Halotia branconii CENA392: one gene and its partner. The protein of the gene in region 1 interacts with the protein of each later gene in a pairwise test. Links are inferred from orthologs where the notes say so. Each region holds a gene or a part of one and is shown on either strand. Other genes may lie near its edges.

The links.
Region 2: the proteins of ftsZ (region 1) and QI031_RS18315 interact in binary tests that used the Bacillus subtilis proteins (3 or more experiments, as listed by UniProt). The link is inferred for Halotia branconii CENA392 from one-to-one orthologs.

What each region holds. Positions count from the first base shown.
Region 1 is NZ_CP124543.1:119,197-136,339, forward strand. What follows is about bases 5,857-8,691. They hold ftsZ (cell division protein FtsZ), read right to left. Parts: upstream 8,003-8,691; coding sequence 6,710-8,002; downstream 5,857-6,709. Other genes in these bases: QI031_RS00630 (hypothetical protein), read left to right, coding at 5,978-6,112; QI031_RS00640 (hypothetical protein), read right to left, coding at 8,049-8,618. Outside these bases: QI031_RS00610 (vitamin K epoxide reductase family protein), read right to left, coding at 1-819; photosystem I biogenesis protein BtpA, read right to left, coding at 1,099-1,947; 30S ribosomal protein S12 methylthiotransferase RimO, read left to right, coding at 2,628-3,947; QI031_RS00625 (DEAD/DEAH box helicase), read left to right, coding at 4,016-5,527; QI031_RS00645 (cell division protein FtsQ/DivIB), read right to left, coding at 9,537-10,382; QI031_RS00650 (P-loop NTPase fold protein), read left to right, coding at 10,892-12,232; QI031_RS00655 (WD40 domain-containing protein), read left to right, coding at 12,436-17,143. UniProt on the Bacillus subtilis protein: Essential cell division protein that forms a contractile ring structure (Z ring) at the future cell division site. The regulation of the ring assembly controls the timing and the location of cell division.
Region 2 is NZ_CP124543.1:4,159,189-4,171,472, forward strand. The notes cover bases 6,065-8,898. They hold QI031_RS18315 (cell division protein SepF), read right to left. Parts: upstream 7,866-8,898; coding sequence 7,263-7,865; downstream 6,065-7,262. Other genes in these bases: QI031_RS18305 (DEAD/DEAH box helicase), read right to left, coding at 6,065-6,201; proC (pyrroline-5-carboxylate reductase), read right to left, coding at 6,307-7,119; QI031_RS18320 (YggS family pyridoxal phosphate-dependent enzyme), read right to left, coding at 8,229-8,897; pipX (transcriptional coactivator PipX), read right to left, coding at 8,894-8,898. Also shown: QI031_RS18295 (ATP-binding protein), read right to left, coding at 1-1,740; QI031_RS18300 (nuclear transport factor 2 family protein), read right to left, coding at 2,090-2,728; more of QI031_RS18305, read right to left, coding at 3,520-6,064; more of pipX, read right to left, coding at 8,899-9,172; QI031_RS18330 (anthranilate synthase component I), read right to left, coding at 9,867-11,321; QI031_RS18335 (energy-coupling factor transporter transmembrane component T family protein), read right to left, coding at 11,390-12,284. UniProt on the Bacillus subtilis protein: Cell division protein that is part of the divisome complex and is recruited early to the Z-ring. Probably stimulates Z-ring formation, perhaps through the cross-linking of FtsZ protofilaments. Its function overlaps with FtsA.

The DNA of each region.
Region 1 (17,143 bases):
AGCAGCGCATTCCACCTTAATATTGTCGATGATCTGTTCAGCTTCTTTGCCGAAAAGCAATTTCTGTTCGTGGCAGTGAGGACACCAGTAAGCACTGTATTCCTTAGCGCCTATCTTCACTAAATGGCGGGCTAGGGCAATTTCTGCCTCACCAGAAGTTGTGGTGACTTCCCAACCAAATTCTGGGTTAGGTTGTGCTTGAGGAACAAAGGTAATTTTCTCTGGTTGTCCAGAAGTTCCAGCTGTACCACCTGTTTGATTGACACCAGCATAGACACCTAAAGTACCAATTAGCGTTACCATCCCCACAATAATAGCGGTAAAAAAGATTTGTCCAACATCCTCCCAAGTACGGCCGATAATCGTCAATACTAAAAGACTCAGGGAGAACAAAGCCGAACCAATACAGTAAAGACAAATAGCCTTAATTTGAAATGCCAGCAAGTACATTAAGTAGCCACTGAAAACTGACATGGCGATCGCCCCCACCAACAGCAGCCACCACGTCCAGTTTTCTAATTGTTTACTGCTATTGTTTTGTCCTGATTTCAACACCAAGGGTGCTAGGGCAAATATCACCATGCTGGTGTATGCCAAAAACCCGAATAGGGCTAAAGGCTGACCCAAAACTGTTGCCCAAGGACTGGAAAGTACATCATTACAGCCCTTGACACCAGCTTGTGCTACACAAGCGGCGCTACCTCCTGTTATCTTTTCTATTGTGAGATATCCAGTTGTGAGCGCACCAAAGCCGGCGATCGCGGCAATCAATGGACGCGACCATTTATGAATCCAAGGAGTAGAACGGCGGCGAATCATAAACTGCTAATTGGGAAATTGGGCATGGGGTACTTGTACTGAGCGTAGCCGAAGTATGGGGCATGGGGCAATTAAGAGGAATTGGGGCAGAAGAGAAGTGCGGTCTTGGGGAGCCAGTCCGTTGGGCGGGTTTCCCGACTTGAAGGAACTGGCGTGTCTCCCCAAGTGGAGCAACTTCGGGGTGCGGGGTGCAAGGGGGATGAAGAGGAATTATCTATTTCTCCCTGCTCCCTGCTCCCTGCTCCCCTGCCTTTTTTCCTAGTTCCTAGTCCCTAACCTCTAAGAATGTAACTTCACTTGTTCTGCTGATTTGCTTTCACTTTTGGAGTTCCAAGTGCGATGTGCTGCTTCCACAAATTGGCTGACGCGAATTGGGTCAATTGGTTGCTCAATTCGACCTTGGCGTTTTAGGGAACTAGACACAATGACACCATCTGCTGCCTGCATTAGTGTAGCAATATTTTCCCAGTCGGCTCCACTACCAATAAATACTGGAGTGCCGTTTGCTGCGCCGCAAGCTAGCTCTAAATCTTCTAGGTCAGGAGGACTACCTGTAGACCAGCCAGATAAAATCACCGCGTCTGCCAAACCCCTTTCAATCGTATCTTTCACAGCAACTGTCAAATTTGGGGAACTCAAAGGACGGGCGTGCTTGACCAACACATCAGCCATAATTTTGACATTACAACCCAGTTCGCGCCGATAACGCAATAATTGATGGGCTTCTCCCTCAATTAATCCCTGATCGGTTGCCATTACTCCTGTTAGAACATTGACGCGGATAAATTGTGCTTGTACACAACTAGCGATCGCTATTGCACTTTTAGCATCGTTCCGCAAAACATTTAAGCCTACGGGCAACGTTACCAAATTTTGTATTCTTTGCACCACAACAGTCATCGCGCTGACAACTGCTGGATCTACTTGGTTTTTAGTAAACGGAGCATCGAAAAAATTCTCCACAATAATGCCATTAACCCCACCACTTGCTAAGGCTGCTGCTTCTTGTTCGGCGCGGTCAATTACCGCTTTTAAAGTACCTCCCCAACGGGGTGAGGTGGGTAGTGGGAGTAGGTGAACTACGCCAATAATCGGTGTTCGAGTTTTAAATATCTGATGTAAGTCCACGTCTTTAAATCCGCTTCGCGGAGTCAATAGTCCACCAGTCCAGAGTCTAAAATTTTTTGGCTATTGACTCTTGACTTTTAACTAAATTAGTCAAATGTGTTTTACACTGGTTGTCTTACTGCCTCTCTCCGAAGATGGAATTTGGCGTAAAACCTCCCATAAGATATGTTAAGATAAAACTTGGCTACAACAAGAGGAGTTTGCCACTCACAAGACGCAAGGCAGTTTCCCATAGTTTAGGCATTTCGTTTGCGCATTGTCGTAGACTAAGCCAGAAGCTCCAGGGTAGCATTACTGCTTTATTAGGCGTAGTCGCAAGTGCGATTTCCCTGAGGGTAGCGACTTCTCACAACAAGCCCTTTGGGCGGCTTCCCGACGGGTAAATTAACAACGCGTACGCTTGTGGTAATGCAAAATACCAGTAAGCAATTTGTTAAAAAACATTAAAAGTGTCGAATGTACCCAAAGGCACTCTATTTTACCTGGGAAACAGACTAATTAACAGAAATATCATACCATGACCTCAAATCATCAAGGTCATAAGTCCACAAGCAGTAGCTATAAGTGGAATATTTCTAGATGAGTTGTGAGCGCTGTAATTATAAGGGTACTAATTATCAAGGGCAAAATCATCGCGTTTTGTGTTTGACTACGAAAAAACCGGAAAATATTTTCAAAATATGGGTGAAAAGCCAACAATTGCAATTTCCCACTTGGGCTGCGAAAAAAACCGAATTGATACAGAACACATCTTAGGGCTGCTTGTAGAAGCAGGTTACGATGTAGATACAAATGAAGAGTTAGCAGATTACGTTATTGTCAATACATGTAGTTTTATTGAAGCGGCAAGAGAAGAATCTGTCAGAACTTTGGTAGAGTTGGCAGAGGCAGATAAAAAAATTGTCATCACTGGCTGTATGGCCCAGCACTTCCAGGAACAATTATTGGAAGAGTTGCCGGAAGCAGTTGCTGTGGTGGGAACAGGTGATTATCACAAAATTGTCAATGTAATTGAGCGAGTACAACAGGGAGAACGGGTCAAACAAGTTAGTGTAGAACCAACTTACATTGCTGATGAAACGACACCGCGCTACCGCACCACAACAGAGGGTGTTGCCTACTTGCGAATTGCTGAAGGATGTGATTATCGTTGTGCATTTTGTATTATTCCTTATCTACGAGGAAACCAGCGATCGCGTACTATTGAATCTATAGTTGCCGAAGCCAAGCAGCTAGCCTCCCAAGGGGTACAAGAGATTATTCTCATTTCCCAAATCACAACTAATTACGGTTTGGATATTTACGGTAAGCCAAAGTTAGCCGAACTGCTTCGCGCCTTGGCAAAGGTGGATGTACCTTGGATTCGAGTACATTATGCTTATCCCACCGGATTAACTTTGGATGTGATTACAGCGTTCAAAGAAACACCTAACGTCTTACCTTACCTGGATTTGCCTCTGCAACATTCTCATCCAGAGATTCTCCGCAATATGAACCGTCCTTGGCAAGGACGTGTGAACAATGAGATTATTGATCGCATCAAAACAGCGCTACCAACGGCAGTATTGCGGACAACATTTATAGTTGGTTTCCCCGGAGAAACTCAAGAGCATTTTGAGCATCTACTAGAGTTTGTGCAGCGGCATGAATTTGACCATGTTGGTGTTTTCACCTTTTCACCAGAACAGGAAACCCCTGCCTATAAGCTACCTAATCAGTTGCCACAACAAGTGATGGAGCAGCGTCGGCACAGAGTTATGGAACTCCAGCAGCCAATTTCGCAAAGAAAAAATCAGCAGGAAATAGGCAAGATTGTTGATGTCCTGATAGAGCAAGAAAATCCTGAAAGTGGGAAATTAATTGGTCGTTCAGGTAGATTTTCCCCAGAAGTCGATGGTCAAATTTATATCGAAGGTCAGGCGAAGTTAGGAACCATCGTGCCAGTAGCGATCCACGGCGCTGATATATATGACCTATACGGTCAAGTTGTCAATAACTAAATTGTCATTTGTCAAATTTAGATGACTAATGACTCATCTAAAAATAAAAACTAAACCTAGGAGATTTGATGAATCTTTCGTTTCCAGAATTAGGCATTTCACAAGAACGTGTAGAGTTATTAGAAACAATCGGCTTTACCGCACCTACTAATATTCAAGCCCAAGCTATTCCCCAATTGTTAGCAGGTCGAGATGTAGTCGGTCAATCCCAAACAGGAACAGGTAAAACAGCAGCATTTACCCTGCCAATTTTAGAACGGTTAGATGTTAACCAAAGAGCAGTACAAGCGTTGGTCTTGACCCCAACTCGTGAGTTAGCAATTCAAGTTCACGATGCCGTTGCTCAGTTCATGGGTAACGATGGATTGCGAGTGCTAGCAATTTATGGTGGACAATCGATTGACCGCCAAATGTCACAACTCAAACGTGGCGTTCACATGGTTGTGGGTACTCCAGGACGGATGATAGATTTACTAGACCGGGGCTGTCTCAAGCTCGATCAAGTGAAATGGTTTGTCTTAGATGAAGCCGATGAAATGTTGAGCATGGGTTTTATCGATGATGTGATTAAGATTCTTTCTCAAGCACCTACAGATCGCCAAACAGCTTTGTTCTCAGCCACCATGCCGCCATCGATTCGCATGTTGGTGAACAAATTTTTGCGATCGCCTGCGATAGTCACCGTCGAACAACCAAAAGCTGCTCCCAACAAAATCAATCAAGTAGCTTATCTCATCCCCCGTCACTGGACAAAAGCCAAAGCTTTACAGCCGATTCTGGAAATGGAAGATCCAGAAACAGCTTTAATCTTTGTGCGTACCAGACGCACAGCCGCAGAACTCACCAATCAATTACAAGCTGCTGGTCATAGTGTTGACGAATATCACGGTGACTTGTCGCAACAAGCACGAGAACGCTTATTAGGTAGATTCCGCAATCGTCAAGTGCGCTGGGTGGTAGCCACAGATATTGCCGCACGGGGGTTAGATGTCGATCAATTATCCCATGTGATCAACTACGACTTACCTGATAGCGTAGAAACCTATGTCCATCGGATTGGTCGTACTGGTCGAGCTGGTAAAGAAGGAACGGCTATTTCTTTAGTTCAGCCTTTTGAGCGACGCAAACAACAGGCATTTGAGCGCCATAATCGCCAAAGTTGGCAATTGCTATCAATTCCTACACGGGCGCAAATTGAAGCCAGACACATCAATAAATTGCAAGAACAAGTAGGAGAAGCCTTAACTGGCGAACGCCTAGCTTCATTCTTGCCAATAGTTAGCGAATTGATTGAAAAATACGATGCTCATGCGATCGCTGCGGCGGCATTGCAAATCGCTTACGATGAAACTCGTCCTGCTTGGTTGCAATCAGGCGTAGATCCCCAAGAAGACAACGTACCCGTACCCAAACCCAAGCTCAATAAACGTCGTGATTCTTCTGGTGAACGCAGCCGTTCCTCTTGGACTAAATCAGACAGTAACGGTGGTGAAGAAGAAAGACGAGGTACTCCCAAGCCTAAACTGCGGACAACACATCGTGAACCTTCTGTATCGCCTAATAGCAAAAAACTCGGTTGACATACAGAATAGAGAACCAACTTCTTAGTCAAGAATCAAAAGTCAATGGTGAGCCAGTACTGTCTTTTCACAAAGGGAGCCATTAGCGTAAAGCCTTCTCTACAAGAGGCTATGCGTAGCTTGCTTCTTTGCAGGACTACGCTTAGAGCGAGTCTGCGAACGTCTGGGGTTTTCCTAAATGGAGTGAGAGGCTAGAGTGGCTTTCCATGCTATTTGCTATAAATTGGGCATTGCTCGCCTAAAGCAGTGCCTCCCCATAATATCGTTTAACTTTAAAGTTGATACATTTGGGCAAGCAGGGGAAGCAGTGCGGTCTTGGGGTCTCCCCTTTGGGTGACGCTCGCAAGCTTGCTATCGCTACGCTAACGGCAGTCCAACGCCAGTCGCTCCTGGGGAGCCACTGCGTTGCGGGGGTTCCCCCCGAGTCCCGCAAGTGGCATGGAAACCCCCATGACCGCGCTGGCTCCTCTTTGTTGGAACAACTTTCTGCGGGCTGCCTCACCAAGTGGAGCAAGTGGCGTGGTTCCCCCCAAGAGCAACTGCCGTGAAGCAGGGGAAGCAGCACTTCGGCTACGCGGTAGTTAAGTTTCGGCTACGCTCAACTGCCGCGCAGCGCCGCACTAAGCCTGTCGAAGTGTCGAAACTCAGTGACCAAAGGCAGGGGGAGTAAGAAAAGTAATTTGTATCAATAATTTCGTGAAATGGTATAACAGCTTGTCTAAAGCTAATTAGCCTTCAATTTGCCTAAAAGTAGGAATAAAGCCGCTTCCTATTAGAATAAAGCAGGGGGCAGCACTTCGGCTTACTTCGACTACAGTTGTTGAGCAAAGTCGAAGGACGCTCATTATAAGTCGCTCAGTAACCAAAGGCGGCGGGAGAAAGAGTTTGAGCCTTATTTACTTTTATTCACATAGTTTGATTTTATTTCACCGACTTACTTAAATCTTTTTTCAAAAAATACTATTTTTGGCTATTTTTTATGAGTTGACAGACTCTTGCCCAATCTTATTTAATAACTGGGTAATATTGACAATTTTAGTTATCAATTCATTGGCTGCATTGGGGATCACAACAGGATTGCTTACCCCTCTCTATAAAAGTCTAGAAATAAAAGACTTTATCCAGTACTCAGCCAAACAAGAGACTGCAAATTTCATCTAAAAATTTAAAATCCAAAATCAATTAATTGCGTGGTGGTGTACGCCGATTACGAAGAAAATCTGGAATATCTAATCCAGTCTTTTCTTTGGGTTCTGCAACTGGTGTTGGGGGATTAACTGCTGGTGTCTGTGGTGTTGGTGTTGGCCGCTTTGTCGGGGTTGTTACCCTGGCGTTAACGACGTTTTGTTGTGGCGCTGTTTGCACTTCGCCTGTAAACCCAGTGGCAATGACTGTAATTCTTACCTCACCTTGTAGCCTGTCATCAATCACTGCTCCAAAAATAATATTGGCATTGGGATCAACTACTTCATATATTGCTTCTGCGGCAGCATTCACTTCATGTAGGGTAAGGTCACTACCACCAGTAATATTAAAGACAACTCCTCTAGCTCCTTCAATAGAACACTCAAGTAATGGTGATGAAATAGCAGCAATTGCTGCTTCTCTAGCTCTTGATTTGCCCGAACTAACACCTATACCCATCAATGCTGATCCCGCATCGGCCATCACAGCTCGGACATCAGCAAAGTCAACGTTTACTAAACCGGGAATCGTAATGATATCTGAAATTCCCTGTACCCCTTGACGTAGTACATCATCTGCATAGCGAAAAGCTTCTTGCACAGGAGTTTGCTCAGGAATCACTTCCAGCAGCTTGTTGTTGGGGATGATAATCAATGTATCTACCCTACTTTTTAGCCCTTCAACACCTTGCTCTGCTTGACTAGTGCGACGACGACCTTCAAAAACAAATGGACGAGTCACTACGCCAACAGTAAGAGCGCCCATTTCTTTTGCTACTTCTGCAACAATGGCGGCAGCACCTGTTCCAGTACCACCTCCCATGCCAGCCGTGATAAATACTAGATCAGCACCTTCTAAAGCCGTAGCAATTTCGTCTCGTGATTCCTCTGCTGCCTTTTGACCAATGGCAGGATTACCACCTGCTCCTAAACCTCGTGTTAGCTTTTGTCCAATCTGCAACCGACTAGGGGCCCCTGCCAAAGTTAAAGCTTGAGCATCAGTATTAATTGACCAAAACTCTACTCCGGAGACATCAGACTCAATCATGCGGTTAACCGCATTTCCACCACCACCACCTACACCGATTACTTTGATGTTGGCAACTCGACCTGGAACAATTTCGCCAATTCTGCTATTTTCTGTAGTGATCCTTTTACTATCGTTGTTTTGTCCAAAATTAAGCCCAGAGTGATTAAAGGGATTATTCGAGTTAGATGCCAGTGAAAATCCTGGCTGCCCCACAGATTGGGAGTTTTTATAGGTAAGCTCTTGGTTATTATCAAGTGTCATTGGATTTTGAAAGGTAGATAAACGACTTTACTCAGGTATTCTTCACCTAAGAGTCAACTATAGATAGTTGGACACTGCCTCTATGGCACTGTTCTTTATTGAGATCACTATTTCCAACCTTAACAAGATTGAAAGTGCGAAAGTTTGCTATAGGATAAGCCATGAAAGTAGTTATCTGCATAGCTAATTCTAGAGAAGTATACATACATTTACTAAAAATTGATCTGTATAACTTCCACAAAATATGAATATTTTCACTACTATGTTGCCAATTTGGCACAGCATACCTTTGACATACCCAATACCCTCCTAATAATTCTGTTGATGATTGAGATTGTTGATTACGTTGACAACTAGCAGTGTTTGTTTTTTTTAAATTAACAATCACACTTATTACATGAGTTTTGTATATTTTATTCACCATTAGAAGAATAAAATACTGATAATACAAGTTTTTTATCCCCAAATGATTAATACTATCGGCTGATTCTAGTAAATCAAATATACATCTAATAGCAGTACAAATAACATTGCGCTTAGAAAGCATGTCTTGCAAAAATGCGCTGTAATAGCCCATCCCACCTGCCTTAGCCATATAGTTGATAGATTTAACCATAGAAATGATTGCAACTTAAGAGACAAATTTTGCCTTTTATTGAATTAACTGTAAAGTCAAAGGCAAGGAGACTATGCTTATCAGTTATATAACATCCTGATAGATTTGCTATTTGATGTGCCTGAATAGACGCTTATTTAGGATAAGATTCTATCTTGTCAGACTGATGAAAGTGATAAATCTCATCAAAACTACCTTCTTTTTATGAACATTTGCGGTGGTATGATCAACTAATAGGTAGTTGTAACAGCAACTGTCCGTCTTGTAAGAAGTCACCCTCCAAGGGTCTACACCAGTGTTCTGCAATGGAAAACTCACGCATTTTTCTCATTTCTCAGCTGGGTTAGGTTAAAGATTGGTAGGCACAAGGCATTTTTCACACCAAACACCATCATCCGATTGTCTAACATATTGCACCCCTCGACCAGATGTCAGGGTAACAATTATAGGCCTTTGTAATCTCAAAAGAAGTCTGATGATGGATCTTTGCATCTAAATTAATTAAAATTTGACACTGATTTTTTAAAGTTATAGGACTTATCCCTCTTTTGTTACTACGAGGAGAGAAAAATATTATTCCTAGCCTGAGTCTCAGATATCATCACAAATGTAGGCGATCGCATCCCAGCTTGATCATTTACATCCTTTTGTTGAAAAAAGACGTAAAAATAGGCGTTTCAGATTATTCTCTGCCGAAGGCAACAAAAGAGGAATTACGCATTCATAATGAAAAACTGAGCCTTTGCGATTACTTCGCTGTATACCCTGCGGGAACGCTAAAAGCGAACGGAATAACGTAAAGTCGTAAGCCGTACGTCAGTTCTGAGTTATTAGAAAAGTGAAAATAATCAATATATTTAGTAAACATAAAATTTCTTAATTTACTAGAATTGGCTCAATTCAATATCTTGGATATTTCTAGGGAGTTTGGTGGTCAGTTTCCTGTGTTTTTTGGTTCATCCGTACTAATGGGGATTCGGGATTTTTCAGATCAATATACTCTATTTGATTGAGATTAAGCTTTTTAGATAAATGACGCATTTGAGCAAGTACCTTGATTTGTTCAGGTAATTGAGGACTTGGCGCACCCAAATAGACATTTCCTAGTTCTGTTTTTAAAATTAAATTCGTTGGATCTTGGCAATCAATTTCCATGATTTTCACAGAACTTTGGCTCAAAGATAGATAAAGCTGACTCCAGTAGGAACGATATTGTGCTGGCGCTCCAATAACTTTGAGAATCGGCAATTTGATGGTGGGATTCACTAATTTGTATTTTTCTAAGGGTATCCAAACACCACTTGCGTCTAGTAAACCCGTAGATGCTTGTTCATTGTTAGTATCAGTATTTGATGATTTGGCCTGTTGAGCGATCGCCACAGGTACTCGTTCTTGAATTTCAATGATTAATCCAGGAGGAAACAGCCGACGAGCGACGCTTGCTTGGGCAATAGTTGGTTGTTGCTCTAAAGAATCAGCGATCGCAGACGGTTCAATCCGCCATAAAGACTGAGGATAGGGAAATGTCAAAAATGACTGAATCGCTTCTTGTGAAAGCACTTGATCCCCTGATTTCATCACAATTTGCTTGGGAGTATTGAGTATCCATGTTGGTTGGATTGCCACCCATAGTAAACCACCAGCTAGGCCACTAATGGCTAAGGTTCGCCAAATAGCCTGAAGAATTTTCATCTGCCGTCGGCGACGTAATTTTTGACGGCGCTGGGCTAAATCTGTATAGGAAACTGAGACTATGCCAGCCATTTAAACCCCTTTTTGCTTGCGGTTCTATTCTTCGGTAGATTGAGAGTAACTGATTAACTACAGTAAACCTTGTCAACATCTGTTAGCCGCTACCCTCAAGACTTTTTTTACTTTTAGTAACAACACCTTACAGTATTCATCATCTGGGGTGTCAGGAATCCAAAGAAGACAGGGCTAGATTTAATACATATTACTGTTCTATTAGCAGCCACACAAATCAAGAACAGTAATAAATAGTAGCTTTTTTTACTAAATAATTTAATGCATATAAAGCAGTTTTTAGTCAAGTAAAAGCTTAAAGATTATCAAAAGCTGAATAGCATCTGTAAAAAAGACGGATATACTGTACCCATCAGGGTCAATTAAATCTCTATTATGGTACTGACTATTGCTTGTGGCAATCTTGCATCGAGCGTTGTCATCTGCAATATGATCAATTGCAAGCTAATTATGTACCTATACAAGTAATGGGGATTTTAAGTATATAAAAAGGCAAACAACGCATCTACATGATCAATACACTGAATTTGTCACGCTTTTACAAAGCATGTAATCCTAGCTACACGTTAAATATGGGTAATGTGCTGGATCAACAGTATTACATCGATTTTGCTGATGTCCGGGGTTGTAAGATTGTTGAGGAATTAAAACGTACTATCACTCGTATTTCTCCGGATGAGCCGACCTGTCAGTTATTTACGGGACATATTGGCTGCGGAAAGTCAACAGAGTTACAACGCCTCAAAGCAGAACTGGAAGTAGCAGGATTTCATGTAGTTTATTTTGAGTCCAGTCAAGACCTAGATATGGCGGATATTGATGTCAGTGATATCTTGTTGAGTGTAGCCCGTCAAGTTAGTGTCAGTTTAGAAGCAATTGGCATCAAACTAAAACCAAGTTACTTTATTAATTTGTTTAAAGAAATTGGGGATTTTTTGCAAAGTCCCATTGAGCTTTCTGGACAAGCAGAATTGTCTTTGGGTATTGCCAAAATTACAGCTAAAACTAAAGATAGCGCTCAGTTACGAAATCAGTTAAGGCAATATCTAGAACCACGTACCAATAGTATTTTGCAAGCTATTAATGAAGAGGTATTAGACAAGGCTGTTGAACAACTCAAGTTAAAAGGTCAAAAAGGACTGGTTGTAATCGTAGATAACTTAGATAGAGTCGATATGCGCCCTGTGGCATCTGGGCGGACACAACCAGAATATCTTTTTATTGACCGAGGTGAACAGTTACGCCGACTCAAATGCCACTTAGTTTATACGATTCCCCTAGCGTTGATTTTTTCCAATGAGTATGAAACATTGAAAAACCGCTTGGGGGGAGGCATTGCACCGAAAGTTCTGCCAATGGTCAGAGTGCGACAAAGAGATAGTAGTGATTACGAACCAGGGATGTCACTACTACGCCAATTAGTGCTAGCAAGAGCTTTTCCAGAAGTTTCTTATAATCAAAGGCTGTTATTAATTACAGAGTTATTTGATGATCCAGAAACCCTTAATCGCTTATGTCGCGTTAGTGGCGGTCACATTCGTAATTTACTAGGGTTGCTTTACAGTTGTCTTCAACGGCAAGATCCTCCTTTTTCTAGAGACTGTTTAGAAGCTGTGATTAAGGATTACCGTGACGATTTGCTATTAGCTATTGATGAATGTCAGTGGGAATTACTGTTTGAAGTAGTGCAGCAACAGAGCGTTAAAGGTGAGTCTGATTACCAAAGTTTATTACGAAGTATGTATTTATTTGAATACCGTGATCCTCAAGGGCGTTGGTTTGGTATTAGCCCAGCATTGGCAGAAACAGAAAAAGTGATAACTTGGCAGCAAAAACAAATTGTAAAATAAAAATTTCAAAAATTAATTAATAAGTTAATAAATTTGGAATTAAGCAATCCTCAAAACTAATTTAATAGACTAGTAAATGCCTGGATGGCATTTACTGAGTTTGTTAGTAACATACATAGTAACGACAAAAAATTAATAATTGGTAAGGCTATTTATGCCTTGTCAATTTTTGGTATGTAGTTTTTTATTATTATTTTATAATTATGACACAGTTGCAACTTACAGCAGCGATCGCCGAAACTAATCAGCAATCTCTGCAAAGGCTAGTGCGATCAATTCAGCTTTCACAAGGTCAGTTTTCTCTAATTTTAGTTCGATGTAACTATGGGCAATTGCGTGAACAAATGCTCAATACTGTCCATGAAATTACTAAAGATATCAATTTAAAAGAGATATTTATCCAACCCTCAACGACTGCCTTACACAACAAAATAGTCACAGAATTATTTCTAGATAATCCTGCTGTTATTACAGATTCTTTACCATCAGCTTTGATGGTGTTTGGTCTAGAATCAGTGATCAATCTTGATGACTTACTGAGTGGCATTAATCAAGCAAGAGATATCTACGCAGCTACTTTTTCTTTTCCGATAGTTTTGTGGCTGCAAGATGAAGTGGCATCATTGTTAGCTAGATTAGCGCCTGATTTCAAAAGTTGGGCTGCAACCACTATTAAATTTGAAATGACCAAAGAAGATTTAATTGCCTTAATACGGCAAGAGACAGAATCTCTCTTTGGCAAAGTCTTAGAAGCTGGTGCTGCTAGGTTTTTATCTAATGCTGCCCTTGATTTAGCACCAAAATCTCAGCATCGTCTCGAAATTGAATCAGCCCGTAATGATTTGTTACGGTTATATAGTGTCCAATTAGAACCAGGATTAGAAGCTAGTTTAGAATTTGTGTTAGGGCGAGACAAATACGCCAACGATCAAATTAATGGAGCTTTAGCTCATTATCAAAAAAGTCTAGCTTTATGTCAGCGAGAAGGTAAAAGAGAAAAAGAAGAGTTTAAAGAAAGAGAAAGTTTTCCCTATCGACTCTGGCAGGCAATAGTATTATTCCACTTAGGATTATGTTACCGCCGGATGGCAGATTTACATCAAGGTGCTAATAGTAATTATTGGCATCATGCTTGCGTTTGGTTTAAACAATGTCTGGAGAAATTAGAACAGGAACAAAGACAAGACTTGGTTGCCAAATTCATTTTGCCCGCTTGTGAAATGCTGCAACGTCTACAAGCCTGGGAAGAGTTAAAAGAATTAGCGCAAACGTCTTTGTTACTGCATAAAACTTATGGTAACTCAATGCAAGTTGCTCAAGATTATGGCTTTTTGGCAGCTGTGGCAGTTTCTGAATCTAAGTGGATATTAGCTCATGAATTGGTGAATACAGCCCTTTCAATTATAGAACGAGCAACAGATGCAGCCCGACAACAAGAAAGCTGGTATCTTTTATTGCTAGCACGGACACAACGGCATTTAGGTGAGTGCGATGAAGCTATTAGCAATCTGGAATGGGCGCGGGTAGTTTGTGAGCTACAGTATGAGCCATTATTATATTTAGAGATTTTAGAAGAATTGCGATCGCTTTATTTTTTGGAACGTCGCGATTACATAGAAGCTTTTAATCTCAAGCAAGAAAAAATTCAAATAGAACATCAGTACGGCTTTCGTGCATTCATTGGTGCTAGTCAATTACAGCCACAACGCTGCAAAATTAACCCAGTTATCGAACCGCAAAAAACACCATTTATTCCTGAGGGAATTGCTCAGGAAATAGCTGCTTCTGGACGACAACAAGATGTAAATCGTTTAATTGAAAGAATTACTCGTGCCGACTATAAACTGACGATTATTCATGGGCTATCGGGAGTTGGTAAAAGTTCAATTATTAAGGCTGGCTTGGTACCAGCTTTAAAAGGCAAAGCCATCGGTGAACGTATCCCTTTACCTATTGTTTTATCTAGTTACACCGATTGGGTTACAGCTTTGGGACGCAATATCAACCAAGTACTGACACAAATACAAGCCCCCATTGCGATCGATTTTTCTCCTGCTATTCTTTTGGAAAAGCTTCGTTTAGCTGCTGAACGCAACCACACAATAGTTATAATTTTTGATCAATTTGAAGAGTTTTTCTTTATTAATAACAATTCTCAAAGAGTAAAATTTTATAATTTCTTTAGTGAATGTTTAAATATTCCTTTTATCAAAATAATTCTCTCTTTAAGAGAAGATTATTTGCATTATTTATTAGAGTTTGAGCGTTTAAGCAAAAATACTAATAGTTTAAGTGTAATTAATCAAAATATTCTCGATAAAGATATTCGTTACTATTTAGGAAAGTTTTCTACTGAAGATACAATAGGTATTATCAAAAGTTTTACTCAACGATCTCACTATGCATTAAGCGATGACTTAATTCAAAAGTTGGTGCAAGATTTAGCAGGAGAGATTGGGGAAGTACATCCGATTGAATTACAAATAGTTGGCGCTCAACTACAAGCAGAAAACATTACAACACTAGAGCAATATAAGCTTTGTGGTGGCTCGAAAAAACTAGTAGAACGCTGGCTAGAAGAAGTTATTAAAGATTGTGGTCAAGAAAATGAAGAACTAAGTTGGAAATTATTATTTGAGTTAACTGATGAGAAAGGTACACGACCACTTAAAACAAAAAGTGATTTAGCGATCGCCTTAAATAAAAATCTTGATCAAACCTCCAATTTTGAATTAGCTTGGGAATTGATTTTAGAAATTTTAGTCGGTTCAGGATTAGTATTACGGCTACGAGAAGAGTTAGGCGATCGCTATCAATTGGTTCATGATTACTTAGTAGAACCAATTCGTCAAAAGAACAACTATGGTGTAGTTGCTGAACTAGAAAAAATAAAATTTGAAAAAAACAAAGCTGAGGTAGCTCAAAAACTCTCTCAAGAGCATCTGAATTTGCTTTTACAACGGCGACTGCGAGAAGCACGGATAGCGGGCGTAGTATTGGCGATGATGGGGGGAACAATAGCAGCTTTATGGTGGCAAGCCGACTTACAAAAAACAGCAGCTATTCGCCAAACTATTAGAGCAGAACGTAGCGAAACCAACTGGAAAATTAGTACAACCGCGGCATCGAGTGAAGCTTTGTTTGCTTCTAATAAAGAATTTGATGCTTTGTTAGAAGGTTTACGGGCTTGGAAAAAACTTAAACAAGCACAAGGAGTCCAACCGGAAACCAGAATGCGGGTAGTGACAGCCCTGCAACAAGCAGTTTATGGGGTAACGGAACTAAACCGCTTGGAGGGTCACTCTGATATTGTCTGGGGTGTAATTTTCAGCCCTGATGGACAATTATTGGCATCAGCCAGTCGAGATCAAACTATCAAAATCTGGCATCCTGACGGCACATTACTCCAAACCCTCAAAGGTCATACTGACGCTGTTACTAGCATCAGTTTTAGTCCTGATGGTCAAAAATTGGCATCCGCCAGTCTCGATAAAACTGTAAAAATCTGGCGCAAAAATCCCATTACAGGAGAATTTAATCCGCAGCCGTCCCAAACCATCGCTGGACAAGGTGATTGGGTTTATAGCGTCAGTTTTAGTCCTGATGGTAAATTTATAGCTACTGGCAATAAAGATAAAACCGTTAAACTCTGGCGACAAGACGGTACTTTAGTTAAAACTTTGTCTGGACATCAAGCAGAAGTTAACTGGATAAGCTTCAGTCCTGATGGTCGATTCATTGCTTCAGCAAGTGACGACAAAACAGTAAAAATTTGGCGAACAGACGGTAGCTTGGTTAAAACTTTGTACGGTCATGAAGAAGGTGTAACTATGGTTACCTTCAGTCCTGATGGTAAACTGCTAGCCTCAGCAGGTCGAGACAAAACTGTGAAATTATGGCAGCAAGATAAATTAGATTTTCGTCTTTACAAAAATTTACAACAACACACCAGTATAGTTTGGAGCCTCCAGTTCAGTTCTGATGGTCAAAAATTGGCATCAGGAAGTGATGACAACACGATCAATCTTTGGAGCGTAACTGGTACGTTACTCAAAACCTTCAAAGGACACAGTGATGCTGTTGCTGCTGTCGCTTTCAGTCCCGATAATAAATTGTTGGCATCAGGCAGTTACGACAAAACTGTCAAACTGTGGAGTTTAGATGCTCCCACACTACCTGTACTTCAGGGGCATCAAGATAAAGTTTTAAGCGTTGCTTGGAGTCCCGATGGTCAAATGTTGGCTTCTAGCAGCCGCGATCGCACCGTGAAACTCTGGCAACGAGACGAGATTCTTGATGGAGTTAAACCCCGACTTTATAAGACCTTAGTCGGGCATACAGATAAAGTTCCTAGTGTGAGTTTTGATCCCAAAGGTAAAATCTTAGCGTCAGGAAGTTATGACAAAACTGTCAAACTTTGGAACCGTGATGGTACTTTGCTGAAGACTCTCCAAGGACACAGCGATAGTGTAATGAGTGTCAGCTTTAGCCCTGATGGTAATTTGTTGGCATCAGCTAGTAAAGATCAGACGGTGAAACTTTGGAGTCGTGACGGCCACTTGCTAAAAACCTTAATGGGACATCAAGGTTGGGTGAATAGCGTTAATTTTAGTCCTGATGGTCAGGTGCTAGCTTCAGCTAGTGATGATAAAACAGTCAGACTTTGGCGACGGGATGGGACTTTGTTAAAAACTTTTTCGCCCCATGATAGCTGGGTTTTAGGTGTGAGTTTCAGTCCCACCGACCAATTACTAGCTTCAGCGAGTTGGGATAACACAGTTAGACTTTGGCGACGGGATGGTACTTTGTTGAAAACACTATTAAAGGGATATAGCGATAGCGTCAATGCTGTTACTTTTAGTCCTAATGGTCAATTCCTGGCTGCTGCCAGCTGGGATAGTACAGTCAAAC
Region 2 (12,284 bases), 4.0 Mb from region 1 along the record:
AGCTGTAAATTTAATAGCATTACCTAAAAGATTAATTAATACTTGTCGTAGACGTTTTTCATCAGCATAAATAACAGTTGGTATATAGTTGGAGATTTGATAATGAAAACTAACTTCTTTTTGTTCTGCTTTCACACGGCAGATATCACCAACTCCCGTCAAGAAGTTTTTTAAGTTAAAGTTATTTGGGTAAAGTTCTAGTTTCCTCGCTTCGATTTTGGAAATATCTAAAATATCATTAATCAGCATCAAAAGATGAGAACCGCATTGATAAATAATACTGATAGCGTCTTTTTGGCGGGAACTAACAGTTTGATCGCGTTGTAAAATTTGGGCGTAGCCCAGAATACCGTTAAGGGGAGTACGAAGTTCGTGACTCATATTGGCCAGAAATTCGCTTTTTGCTTGGTTGGCAGCATCGGCTGTTTCTTTTGCTGTTTTTAATTCTATAGTTCGTTCTTCAACCCGCTTTTCTAAAGCTGTAAAAGATTCCCGTAATTGTCCTGCCATTTGGTTGAAAGCTTGGGCAAGAATGCTGAGTTCTTTAACATCAGAAACTTCTACTGTTTGGTCAAGATTACCAGATGCGATCGCACTACTAGCTTTAGTTAAACTTAAAATAGGCTGAGAAATCCAACGAGATGTATATATTCCTAAAATTGTCGCTAAGAAAAGCGCCCCTAGACACAGCCAGATAGTAGTCTGATTATTAGCATTAATTTGAGCCATAAAGTCAGTTTCAGGAACAATGACAATCACTAGCCAATCCAAACCGAATTTGTCATGCCAAGGTGTTACTTGTACAAACTGACGTTCGCCGTGAAATTTTAATGCAACTTGTTGGGTCTTTTTAATTTTTTGAAAATTGCCAAATTTTTGTTGTAGATATTTTGCCGTACTTTTAATTAAAGCATCATTGCTATTTAATGCTGATAATCTTTGTGCTTGACCAGCAATCACTTTGTATGGTAAATCGTCAACTGAAGAAGCTACTATTTCTCCAGAACGCTCTACAATAAATATTTGACCTGACTTACCAAGTTTCAAGCTGGTTAAAAAATTACTAATTTGTGACAAAATTAAATCGACACTAATTACACCAACTAACTTTTGATTCACATCATCATAAATAGGATAGCTGGAAGATATCGAAAATATTTCTGGTTTATCTTCCCACTGATAAATTTGACTCCACACAGGTTTACCTGCCTTGGCGGCATCTGTATACCAAGCTTCTAGGCGAGGGTCATAATTTTTAACTGCTGTTAGTTCGCGGCGATTTCCTTGATTATCTGTGGTATAAACATAAAGTTTACCAATGCCTTTGGGTGCAGAAACTTCGTTAATCAAAAGATTGCCATCATCTAAACGTTCAACTCCAATAAATTCTCCTTGGGGGTTGGCAAAGCTATTGTAGCCAATATTAAATACCCGCATTTGTTTCCAGAAGTAATACCCAGTTTGCTGAAAATCTTGTAAATTCAGCATTTTTAATTCTCTGGCATCTGCATTGATTTGATTAATTTGATGAGGAATTGCTAGGTAAGTATCAAGATGCTGACCAACTAGTATATTGACTTGACTCATTAATTGTAGAGCAAGGTCATTAACTGCTTTTTGCCCATTTCTAAAAGATAAATAACCTACTAGTCCGACTGCGGCAAAGATTTGGATGACAAAAGGAACAATGAGGATGAGGCGCAAGGGCATCTTTTGGGAATTTTTAGCACCATGCTTCATAATTTTAAGTTTTGGGCTGCTAAGAATGTGTGGTGTAAATCTCTGGCGTTATTTTGCCCATTCTCTTGCTATTGATATCATCCAATACATTAACCTACTGTCTCCTGTTATCGGAATTTTACTGCGATCGCTTTGTGATCAATAATTTAGTTGTATCAATACCTCCGCCATTTTTGTGTAGTATCTGTTGGGTTTCCCTGCGGGTTCGCTGAAAGCATTCTCGTCAGAGTAACCCCTTCGCGTCTACGTGCCTCAATCAAACCTACGAATCAAGGCTTTTTTTACTTTGGCGAAGGTATTATGTATCTATTTTTAAGTAATTAATGCTTCATGTGTGGTATGTGTAGTTCTACTGGGCATTTCTGGCGGTTGGGGTAGTTGGGGAACTCAAGTTTAAGAAATCAATCAGCGTCAGGATTCTATTACTAATTTTCCAGCGCCCATTTCTGTTGAGAATGACATCATCTTCATAGGTACCATTGGCAACATCAATGCTGGTTTCCGAACGTTTGTGAGTTGCATGGAGGTAAGAGGACATCTTGGCACGGTTAGATCGAACCGAGATGTTGATCGTACCTATAAGATGTTGAGTAGCTAGATATCCATTTCCTTGGAATACAGAATAAACAAAATCCGCCCAAGCATCTGTACCAATGCGTGTTTCACTTGCGCCATTAGGGAAAATGGCAGTGATACGTGCATCTTGAGTAAAACAATCCCGATAAATATTTTTCCCTTCTTGGAGGTTTCCTCTACCAATGGCATCAGTTCCCAGTGCATAACAGTTTGTTAATTTTTGAATTTCTAATTCTGCATTAGGTTGAGTTACGCTTGCTGACTCAAAATTAGGTTGAATCGCGCTTGCTAGTTCAAATCTACTTCCAAGTAATAACGTCAAAATAGCTGTCAGCGAAATTAAGGTTACACGATGTAATAGAAACGAAATAACCTTTGAAATTACTCGCTTGTTTTCTCTGTTTTTTTCCACAAAAGGAATCCTTTGTTTTAATAATTTTTACATCTTACACCTCACCGTAAACTTAGATTACAGCCAAAAACTTTAGTTTATTAACATAGACTAAAACTATTGCATATTTATCTAAAGCTTACTTAATAGTTCAGCAAAAATTATTTATTGGTGAATTTCGGATTGGTGTAAAATTTCAGTATCCAATTATTTATAGCAAGTAAAAAATTAATTTGTAACTGTTATTTGTAACCAATATTATGCTGATAAATCTAGCTAGAACAGCTAACATTGGCATGAATTATTTACCACCGAAATCATACTTAGGGCTTGCTGAAAAAGTCTTTTGGTAGGGGCAGGAAACAGGGAACAGGGAACAGGGAACAGTTTTATGCCTATGGTTTCCAATTTTTTGAACTCCAAAAAATTTGATATCCAAGGTTTTTAAGGCTTATACGCCTATTTTCATGCACTTTTTTCTCAAAAAATAGCCGCAAAACTTTACAAGACAAGACTTTTAAAGCTGTTCAGCAGACCCTACTTACAATCTAGATGAAGAGTTTAAAAAGTCAATTGCTTCGCTTTACTCGCAATGACAATTGGGTATTGTTTTACTTTGAGTACTCTTAACTGTTATCAGTTATCAGTCATCAGTCATCAGGTAATTTCTATTCGCCAATTTACAGCAAATTTCATTTGGATAAGGTACATTTTTCTAGCCTCTAGCCTCTAGTCTCTAGTCTCTAGCCCCTTTTTTCTTAAAAGGTGTACTACACCCAACCGAGAAACGCTGTAAATCATTTCTACCAATGTCATTCTACTGTCTCATTAACTGGGAATCGATCAATTAATTGCATAGCTCGACGGGCATTGCGCTGTAGAGATTCTGGCAAGTTGGGAACGTGGGGAATCTGGGATAATAAATCCAAAGTCCGGCGTAAAATTCTCACTACATCACCTTCATCTAAGGTGGTATGATCGCAGAGTTCTGTCCATTCTTTTCCTAATGCCCATTGTTCGACAATGGCAATTAAGTTAAGAAATCGATGCTCTAAACCAACAGGTAAGGCTACACCATGTCGGTATTGAATCTTTAAAACCGAACGGCGGATTGGTTGTAATCTAGACCAAGCATTATCTGCTTCTGAGGAAAGTTCAAAGTTAACTTTAGTGTCAGGACGTGGGGTTTCTGTCACCAAAGCGGCGGCGACTGCTGCTAAATGGTGCGGATCTATATAGTCTAATTCACCACTGGCGAGTGATAAACCCAGCCATAATTCATTTTCTCCTCGAATTGCCGCCGCAACTTCCCCCAATTGTGTGGGTACTAAGTTATCTAAACAGCCAAACTGTTGCAGAATCGTGATTAAGTTGAGAAATTCTTCCCAATGACGTTGTGATTGTTGCTCTACTTGAGTTTGCAATTCTTCCAATTCTGCTTCTAGTTCTACATAGCGCGCCCTACGTTTGTAAATCGCACCCACATTGCCCGATTGATGTATGGGATGATTTTCTAATTGCTCTTGGACAGCAGTCGTCCGACTGAGTTGTTCGGCAACTTCTGGGGGCGTGTACAGAAACTCTCCAGGGTCAGGAATTTGTTGAGCGATCGCCCATGTGACTTCATTTCCACGGCCTGATTGCCCTGGTTGAAAGAGCAGTTCTGGTGGTGGTAAGATTTCTGGCGGCACTTCAACTCGTGGTAATTCGGCATATAAATCAACTACATCCTCGCTTGTGGCCACATACCAACGGTTATCGCATCCCAAACACACTAAATAAGGAAGTTCTACAGAATCAGGTGTTTTCCCGACTAATACTGCTGTTATGGGTGAAGACACTGTGATGTTTTTACCCTTGAGACTCAATAGAGTTCCGGAGATTGCAAAGCTCAACATCATACCTAATTGTTCTTGTCGGTCTTGTTGTGCTTGTTCTTGCAGTGTTTTTAATAACTGGCGTTCTACTTTCAGGCGTTGTCGCAATTTTTCATAAATTGCCAATTCGTTTTCATCAACAGCGTCAATTTGCTCTTGCAGTTGAGCTAATTGTGCTTGGATATCGGCAATTTCATCATAATCTGGTCGCAGATGCAACGTCGCCATGTACTGCCCAAAGCTGCGTTCTATCAGTTCTCTGGTTTGTTCTAAGGTATGGGTTTGCAGTAGATTCAGCACCATACCGTAGCTAGGCGTAAACTGGCTAACTAAGGGATCTGGTTTAGATGTGGCTAAATATGCCGCTTCTTTCGCACCTTCAAAGGGAGTTTGAACTGTGACTACATGACCTTGTTCATCCATGCCTCGACGGCCAGCCCGCCCTGCCATTTGCAAAAATTCGGAAGCGTTCAATAAGCGGTGTCCAGAGTCGGTGCGCTTAGAAAGGGTGGAAATGACTGTTGTCCGGGCGGGCATATTAATACCCGCAGCCAGTGTTTCGGTAGCGAAAACTACTTTAATTAGTCCTTGCTGGAACAATTCTTCTACCAACACTTTCCATGCAGGTAAAATACCGGCGTGGTGGGCAGCAATTCCCCGGTAAAGGGGAGCAATTTGTCCAGAACGCCCAGCTTCGGGGTTGCGATTTAAAAAATCATCAATTTGTCGGCGCAATGTCTGCGATTCGTCATTATTTACTAGCCATAGATCACCTACTTCAGCCACCGCTTTATCACATCCCCGACGACTAAAGATAAAGTATATTGCTGGCAACATGTCTCGTTGCTGAAGCTGGCTGAGAGTATAAATAATCCCAGGTGCTTCTGGTCTTCCACCTTTACCTCTATCCCCTTGCCTTCTTTTGCCCCTATTTGCCAAGCGGGGGTTAATTTTAGTTTTGCTATCGTTCAGCAGGGGAAATAAGCCTTTGGGATTGCAATAATGAAATTCCAAGGGTACAGGGCGAAAATCAGAGTAAATTAGGTCAGTTGGGCCATGAACGCGATTTAACCAATTGGTGAGTTGATCGCTGTTGGCAACTGTAGCTGAAAGGGCTGCTAGTTGAATTTCACGAGGACAATAGATGATTGATTCTTCCCAAACTGTGCCTCGTTGGCGATCGTTCATGTAGTGGCATTCATCTAGTATCACCGCTTCAACATCTACCAAGGAAATGCCAATTTGTCCAATCGGTGTGCCATAAAGCATGTTGCGGAAAATTTCTGTGGTCATCACCAAAATTGGTGCATCTCTGTTAATAGAAGCATCTCCAGTTAACAGTCCTACTTGGTCAAAGCCAAATTTTTCTCGAAAGTCACGTAATTTTTGATTCGACAACGCCTTGAGGGGAGTGGTGTAAAACACACGTTTTCCTCGTGACAAGGCGCGATAAATGGCGTATTCGCCTACTAATGTTTTGCCCGAACCTGTGGGCGCACATACAACTACAGAGCGATCGCCATTTAAGGACGCGATCGCATCTTTTTGGAATTGATCCAGATCAAAGGGAAATATCAACCCTAGGTCAAGTTCTGGAGACGGCGCGGGATAATTCACTCAATCACATTTGCAACCAGATTGTTTACTATATTAACGGCTATCTTGTCAACTTCGTTAGGAGTATTAGGGATTGTTTATAAGGAAAGCTCTTTCCCTAACCCCTCATTTTCCCAATTCTTGAGAGCGTTGTGCAGCCACTTTCACGGCTTCAATTAAAGCTGAACGAAAACCTGAGCGTTCTAGCTGGGCAATCCCAGCAATGGTAGTACCGCCGGGACTGGTAACGCGGTCTTTTAGTTCAGCTGGATGCATTTTGCTTTCTTGTAATAGTTTCGCTGTTCCCAGTACAGTTTGCAAGGCTAGTTGATTGGCGATGCCTCTGGGCAAACCTGCTGCTACTCCTCCGTCAGCCAGGGCTTCTGTCATTAAGGCTACGTAAGCAGGGCCACTACCAGATAATCCTGTGACTGCATCCATCAACGTTTCTGAAACTTCTACAACTTCTCCTACCGCCGAAAAAATTTGTTGTGCTATTTGCTGGTGTTTGGCGTGGGTGTATGCACCTAAACAGATCGCTGTAATTCCTGCCCCTACTGTTGCTGGTGTATTGGGCATGGCTCTAATTACAGGTAATTGCGGAAACGCAGCTTCTAACTGATTTAAACATACCCCTGCCAAAATAGAAATTACTAGGGGCGAGATTTCTATAGTAATAATATCTGCTAATTCTTGAGCGATCGCGCTAAATACTTGCGGTTTTACTGCCAAAAATACGACTTCACTTGCTTGGGTAAACACCAGGCCATTATCTATAGTTATAGCCACATCATATTTTTGCTGCAAAAAATCTTGACGCGCCGATAAGGGTTCGCTGACTATAACTTCCGAAGGCTGATAAATTCCCCGCGCAATAAGGCGGGATAATAGCGCTTCTCCCATTATCCCGCCACCAATTAAACCAAATTTAATAGTCATTACTTAATAGTCAATAGTCATTAGTTAATAGTTAGGTATGAGCGAATTTAATCTATCAATATATGGTAAAACACTATATACAGTTAAACTCGCCCGTACAAGAATCAAAAACTTTTGACTCTAAACTATTGACAAATTTAACTTTACTGTGCCATCCGGTTGGTTTCGTTGCCCCAGGCTGGAGTTGCATTAGTTGCGGCGGGACGTGCAGGGCGGGCTGGCGGTTGTGGTACTTCATGAATAACTCCACCTTGAGTACTAACTTGCACACAGCTTGGTGTAAACAAAAAGATGCTTTCTCCGATGCGCTCTTGATGTCCATCGAGTGCGTAAGTCCCACCTGCAACAAAATCTACTGCCCGTTGGGCTTGATCCGGGTCCATGATCGTCAAGTTTAACACTACTGACTTGCGCTCTCTTAAAGCTTGAATTGCTTGAGGCATTTCTTCAAATGTCCGTGGTTCAAGCACTAATACTTCTGAAATTCCGTTACTTGCTCCTGGCATACCAATCACATTCCCCATTGTAGACTTTGATACTGCTGCTGCTACATCATCACTCATTGTAGTCACGGGTTCTCGCCAACGTCGATTTTGAGCGGTGGCTTCTGCTGGTGCTGGCTGAGGATTTTCTTGCTGATATAGATTTTGATAATTATCTGTATCTGCCTCTTCTTCGTAATACTCGTATTCTACTTGTTCGTTGAGACCTACAAAGTCTCGAAGTTTGGAAAATATATTGTTCATTATTTCGCTCCTGGTAAAAATTACCCTTATTTGATGTGGCTATGAGTTAATGTAGCCAGTTTTAATCGCTACAAAAAAGAACAACCTCATGATTTTATCGCTGCTTGTAGCCTCTATCACAGTGATCAGTGATGAACTGGCGCTGTCGGCAACGCCTGTAGATTAACCTAGATACAATAATGAGTCAAGATTATATCCTAATGATTGTCCGAAATAAAACTGAGTTTACCTCCTTTTTTCTGAGCAGTCACGTTTTTTAAAACTAATTTTTGTGTACAATCACGCACCAGTATTATCTAAAAAACCTCTGTAGGTTATCCCTAGTGCTATTAATACTTAACCCAAAAGATCGGAACTTAGACGCTAAGTGCGATCGCCAAATAATATCGTTCCTAATCTTACCATCGTTGCTCCAGCTTGCACTGCCAGTTGGTAGTCGCCTGACATCCCCATCGACAACTGCTCCATTTTTAGATGAGACCAACTTTGTTCTTGGATTTCTTTAGCTAACTTGCGAGTACTATTAAAGACGCTCAGTATCTCCGTATTACTTAATGCTAACGGTGGAATTGTCATCAAACCTTGAATTTGTAAAAATTTACACTGATTAAGTGCAGGTAAGTCAGCTAATAGTTCTGACACACTCCAACCCGACTTGTTAGAATCGGCAAGAATCTTCACTTGCAAGCAAACCTGAGGACTAACTCCTAGATCTTGCGCTAATTGATTTAAGCGCTGTGCCAACTTCAAGTTATCTACAGAATGAATCCAAGGAAATAGTTCAATTGCTTTTTTGGCTTTATTACTTTGCAAATGTCCAATAAAGTGCCAGGTAATATCCGATAAATCTTGCAATTCGGTTTGTTTACTGGCAGCTTCTTGGATACGATTTTCGCCGAAATCGCGGATTCCGGCGTTATACGCAGATCGAATTACCTCAGTCGGAACTTGCTTGCTGACAGCAATCAATCGGACTGAAGGTGGAAGTGAGGCGCGAATTGTGGTAATACGTTCGTTAATCGAACTAGTCATTGGAAGGTGCGTTGGAAAACACTCTGAAGCTGATCGTACTCCTGAGATTGACCACTGCGACGCAAAATACGCAAGCGATTTTCTAACAGCATTCTTGCCTCTGTACGTCCTATAGGCTGAAATTTAATACCTTTAACATCATTGGCGACGACAAAAAACAAGCGTTGAGCATAAAGTGTAGTGAACAGATCTTGGTTTTCGTCAACCATGCAGATCCGATAAAGCAAACCCCAAGTTGGATGATTTATGTAGGTTTCAGAGTTTTCTGGATTCATTTAGTAGTCAAGGTAGGAGTATGTATCTTTTTGCAGATAAGTACAAACATCCAGACGATAATAACTCTCTTTCGTCAGAATATTTGGACAGAGTTACGCAAAACTCAGCAATTTTTGCCGTTGAATAACGGTGATGAAAACCTTAATCTAGTTCCTCATGGGCAGATGAAGTTAGCCATAGGGAAGCAGAACAGTACAACAGAGGCGATAATTCTGGTATTGTCAAGCCTTTGAGGTAGATTGGACAATTGAACCCGCAAAGAAATCGCTGTTTGCTCTTGACGAATCATACTCAGTTGCAATTGCTAAACCAGAAAGTCTTAACCATTTTGCTTGATTTTCCCCGTGGCAACAGGATACACCCCTTTCAGCGCCCAAGGGCAAAAGTCAACCCACCCTGCTTTTGACTGCCGCAGAAGCATCTACATAGCTTCTGTTTACACTAGCTTCTTTTAATGTTGCCATAATTATTGATTTGTGGCGCAAAATAGCTTAGGAATAGGGCATTGGGCATTGGGCATGGGGCATAAGAAGCAGAGGTGCAGGGTGCGGGGAGCAAGGGGGATAAAGAAAAATTACCTCTTTCTCTTTCTTTCTCCTTTTCTCCCTGCTCCCCTGCTTCCCCTGCCTCCCCTGCTTCCCCTGCTTCCCCTACTCTCCTGCTCCCTGCTCCTTTTTCTCTTGATTGAGAGTTTTAGGGATTGAACATTTTAAGGGCTGCTAGTTGTGCTTGCGCTTTGTGTAGAGATTCATCCCATTCTCTTTGTGGATTGCTGTCTGCGACGATTCCGGCTCCTACTTGTCCCCAAACGGTATTGAGTGGAGAGTGGGTAGATGAGGGGGTTAATAGCAAGGTGCGGATTAAGATATTTAAGTCTAAGTTGCCTCGCCAATCTAAATATCCACAAGAACCGTAGAATAAACTGCGTCGCATGGGTTCTAGTTCTTCGATGATTTCCATGCAGCGAACTTTAGGGCATCCTGTGATTGTGCCGCCAGGGAACAAGGCACGAATCAAATTAGTGGCAGTGCATTTGCATTTTAAAGTACCTTGAATATTGCTGACAAGGTGCATAACATGGCTATATCGCTCGATTGTCAGCAATTCATCGACATTTACTGTACCATATTCGCAAACGCGCCCTAAATCGTTGCGTTCTAGATCTACTAGCATTATGTGTTCTGCACGTTCTTTAGTGTTGCTGAGTAGTTCTTGTGCCAATTGATTGTCTTGTTCTGGGGTTGCACCACGCGATCGCGTCCCGGCAATTGGTCTAGTTTGCGCTTGCCGATTTTGTAATAATACCAGACGCTCTGGTGAACAGCTCATCACTTCTCCCCAAGGCGTTTGCCAATAGCTAGCGAAGGGTGAAGGATTAATTTTTTGTAAAGCTTGATAAATTGACCAGCCAGAAGCCGATGTGGTAGTGGTAAATCTTAAAGAAAGATTCGCCTGAAATATTTCTCCAGCTTGAATGTATTTTTTGGCACGGTTGACTGCTGCTTCATAATCTGGCTGAGATGTCAAGAACTCAGGGGCAAAGGTGAGAGGATTAGAGGAGTTGTCGTCATATTTTCTGGTTAACCGAGTTTCTAAGTGATGGATATCGTCAATTTCACTAGCTGCTAGCCACAAAATTTGTTGGGCGTGATCCAAAATGGCAAAAGCATCTGGTTCGTACCAAAAAGCCACGGGAAACGGTAAATTATCAGATTTTTTATCAGGTAACTGTTCAATTTCCCAAGCAACGTCATAGCCTAGCCATCCTAACCAACCACCTGTGAAGGGGAGGTGGGGAGGCAGCACTTCGACTACGCTCAGTGACCGGGGGCAGGGGGGCAGGGGGGCAGGGGAGCAGAGGGGCAGGGGGGCAGAGGAAGAATTTCTAGTTTGTAGCAAGTTTTCTAGGAAGGGGAGGACTGTTCCTAGTGGCGGTGTCCACATCTGCGGAATTTTATTTATTATCCGAGGAGCGCCTGCACAGATAGAATATCGACTAAGTTGGGGTTGGTTGGTTGGCGTTGGGTAAGGACTTTCGAGGAGGGTAGCAATTTCAGATACATTATTTGAGCGAAACAAAGCAGCAAAAACTTCAGAACCAGTACGATTTTTTAACGGAAGCGATCGCCAATACCAAGGTTTGGTCATAATTTATCAATAGTCAATAATCATTAGTTACTCTCCCATGTCCCATGCCCCATGCCCAATGCCCCATTTCAAAATTGATTTCCCAAAACTACTCGCACTCCCCAAAACAGGGTCAACATTGCAATAGCCAACCAATCTCGCGCTTTAAGTCTCAATTCATGCCACTTAACGCGGTGTTCATTTGGACTGGTAAAACCGCGTACCATCATCGCACTAGCCATTTGTTCTGCCCGGAGTAACAAATTTTCTAATAGTCTTTCTGCGACTATCATCCAAACTTTAAATGCTCCTTTCAATCCCAGCTTTTTCCAATTAATTGCCCTTGTCATCACAGAACGAGCTAAGTTTTGGACTTCTTCTAGGACTAGGGGAATAAATCGCAAAGACAAAGTTAAAGTCAAAGTAATTTCAGTTACAGGTATCTTGAACCGTCGTAGAGGCTGCATTAAACTTTCTATGGCAGTCGTGATTTCTTCTGGTGCAGTTGTGAGTAGATACAGGTTAGTGCTGTAAATCACGGTAAATAAAATTGTACTGAGGCGTACTGCCAAATCTAAAGAATGACGAGTAACTTTGACTGGTCCCTTATGAAATAAGACATAGCTGTACTTTTTAGTATTAAAGACTTGCTCTGTAACAACTTTGGCATTATTTGTGTTTGATTGCTGGAGCAAAGCTTGTTCATTAGCTGGCAGACGCGGTTGATAATCTATACCTAGTCCATCTGGACTCACAGCTGCAATAAGTAAAACTAAAACCGAAAGTGTTAATAGCCAACCCATCTGCTGTTGCCACACTCTGCGGGGAATTTTGGCAACTAAGGTAAAAATAATTAACAATGCTACCAGTAATATACGCCATTGGTTATTGGCAAAACTGTAGCTTGTCAAAAAGCTCATCAACCAGAAAATCTTGACTCGTGGATCGAGTTTATGTAACCAAGTTTGCGGTTGTTCTAAGTAA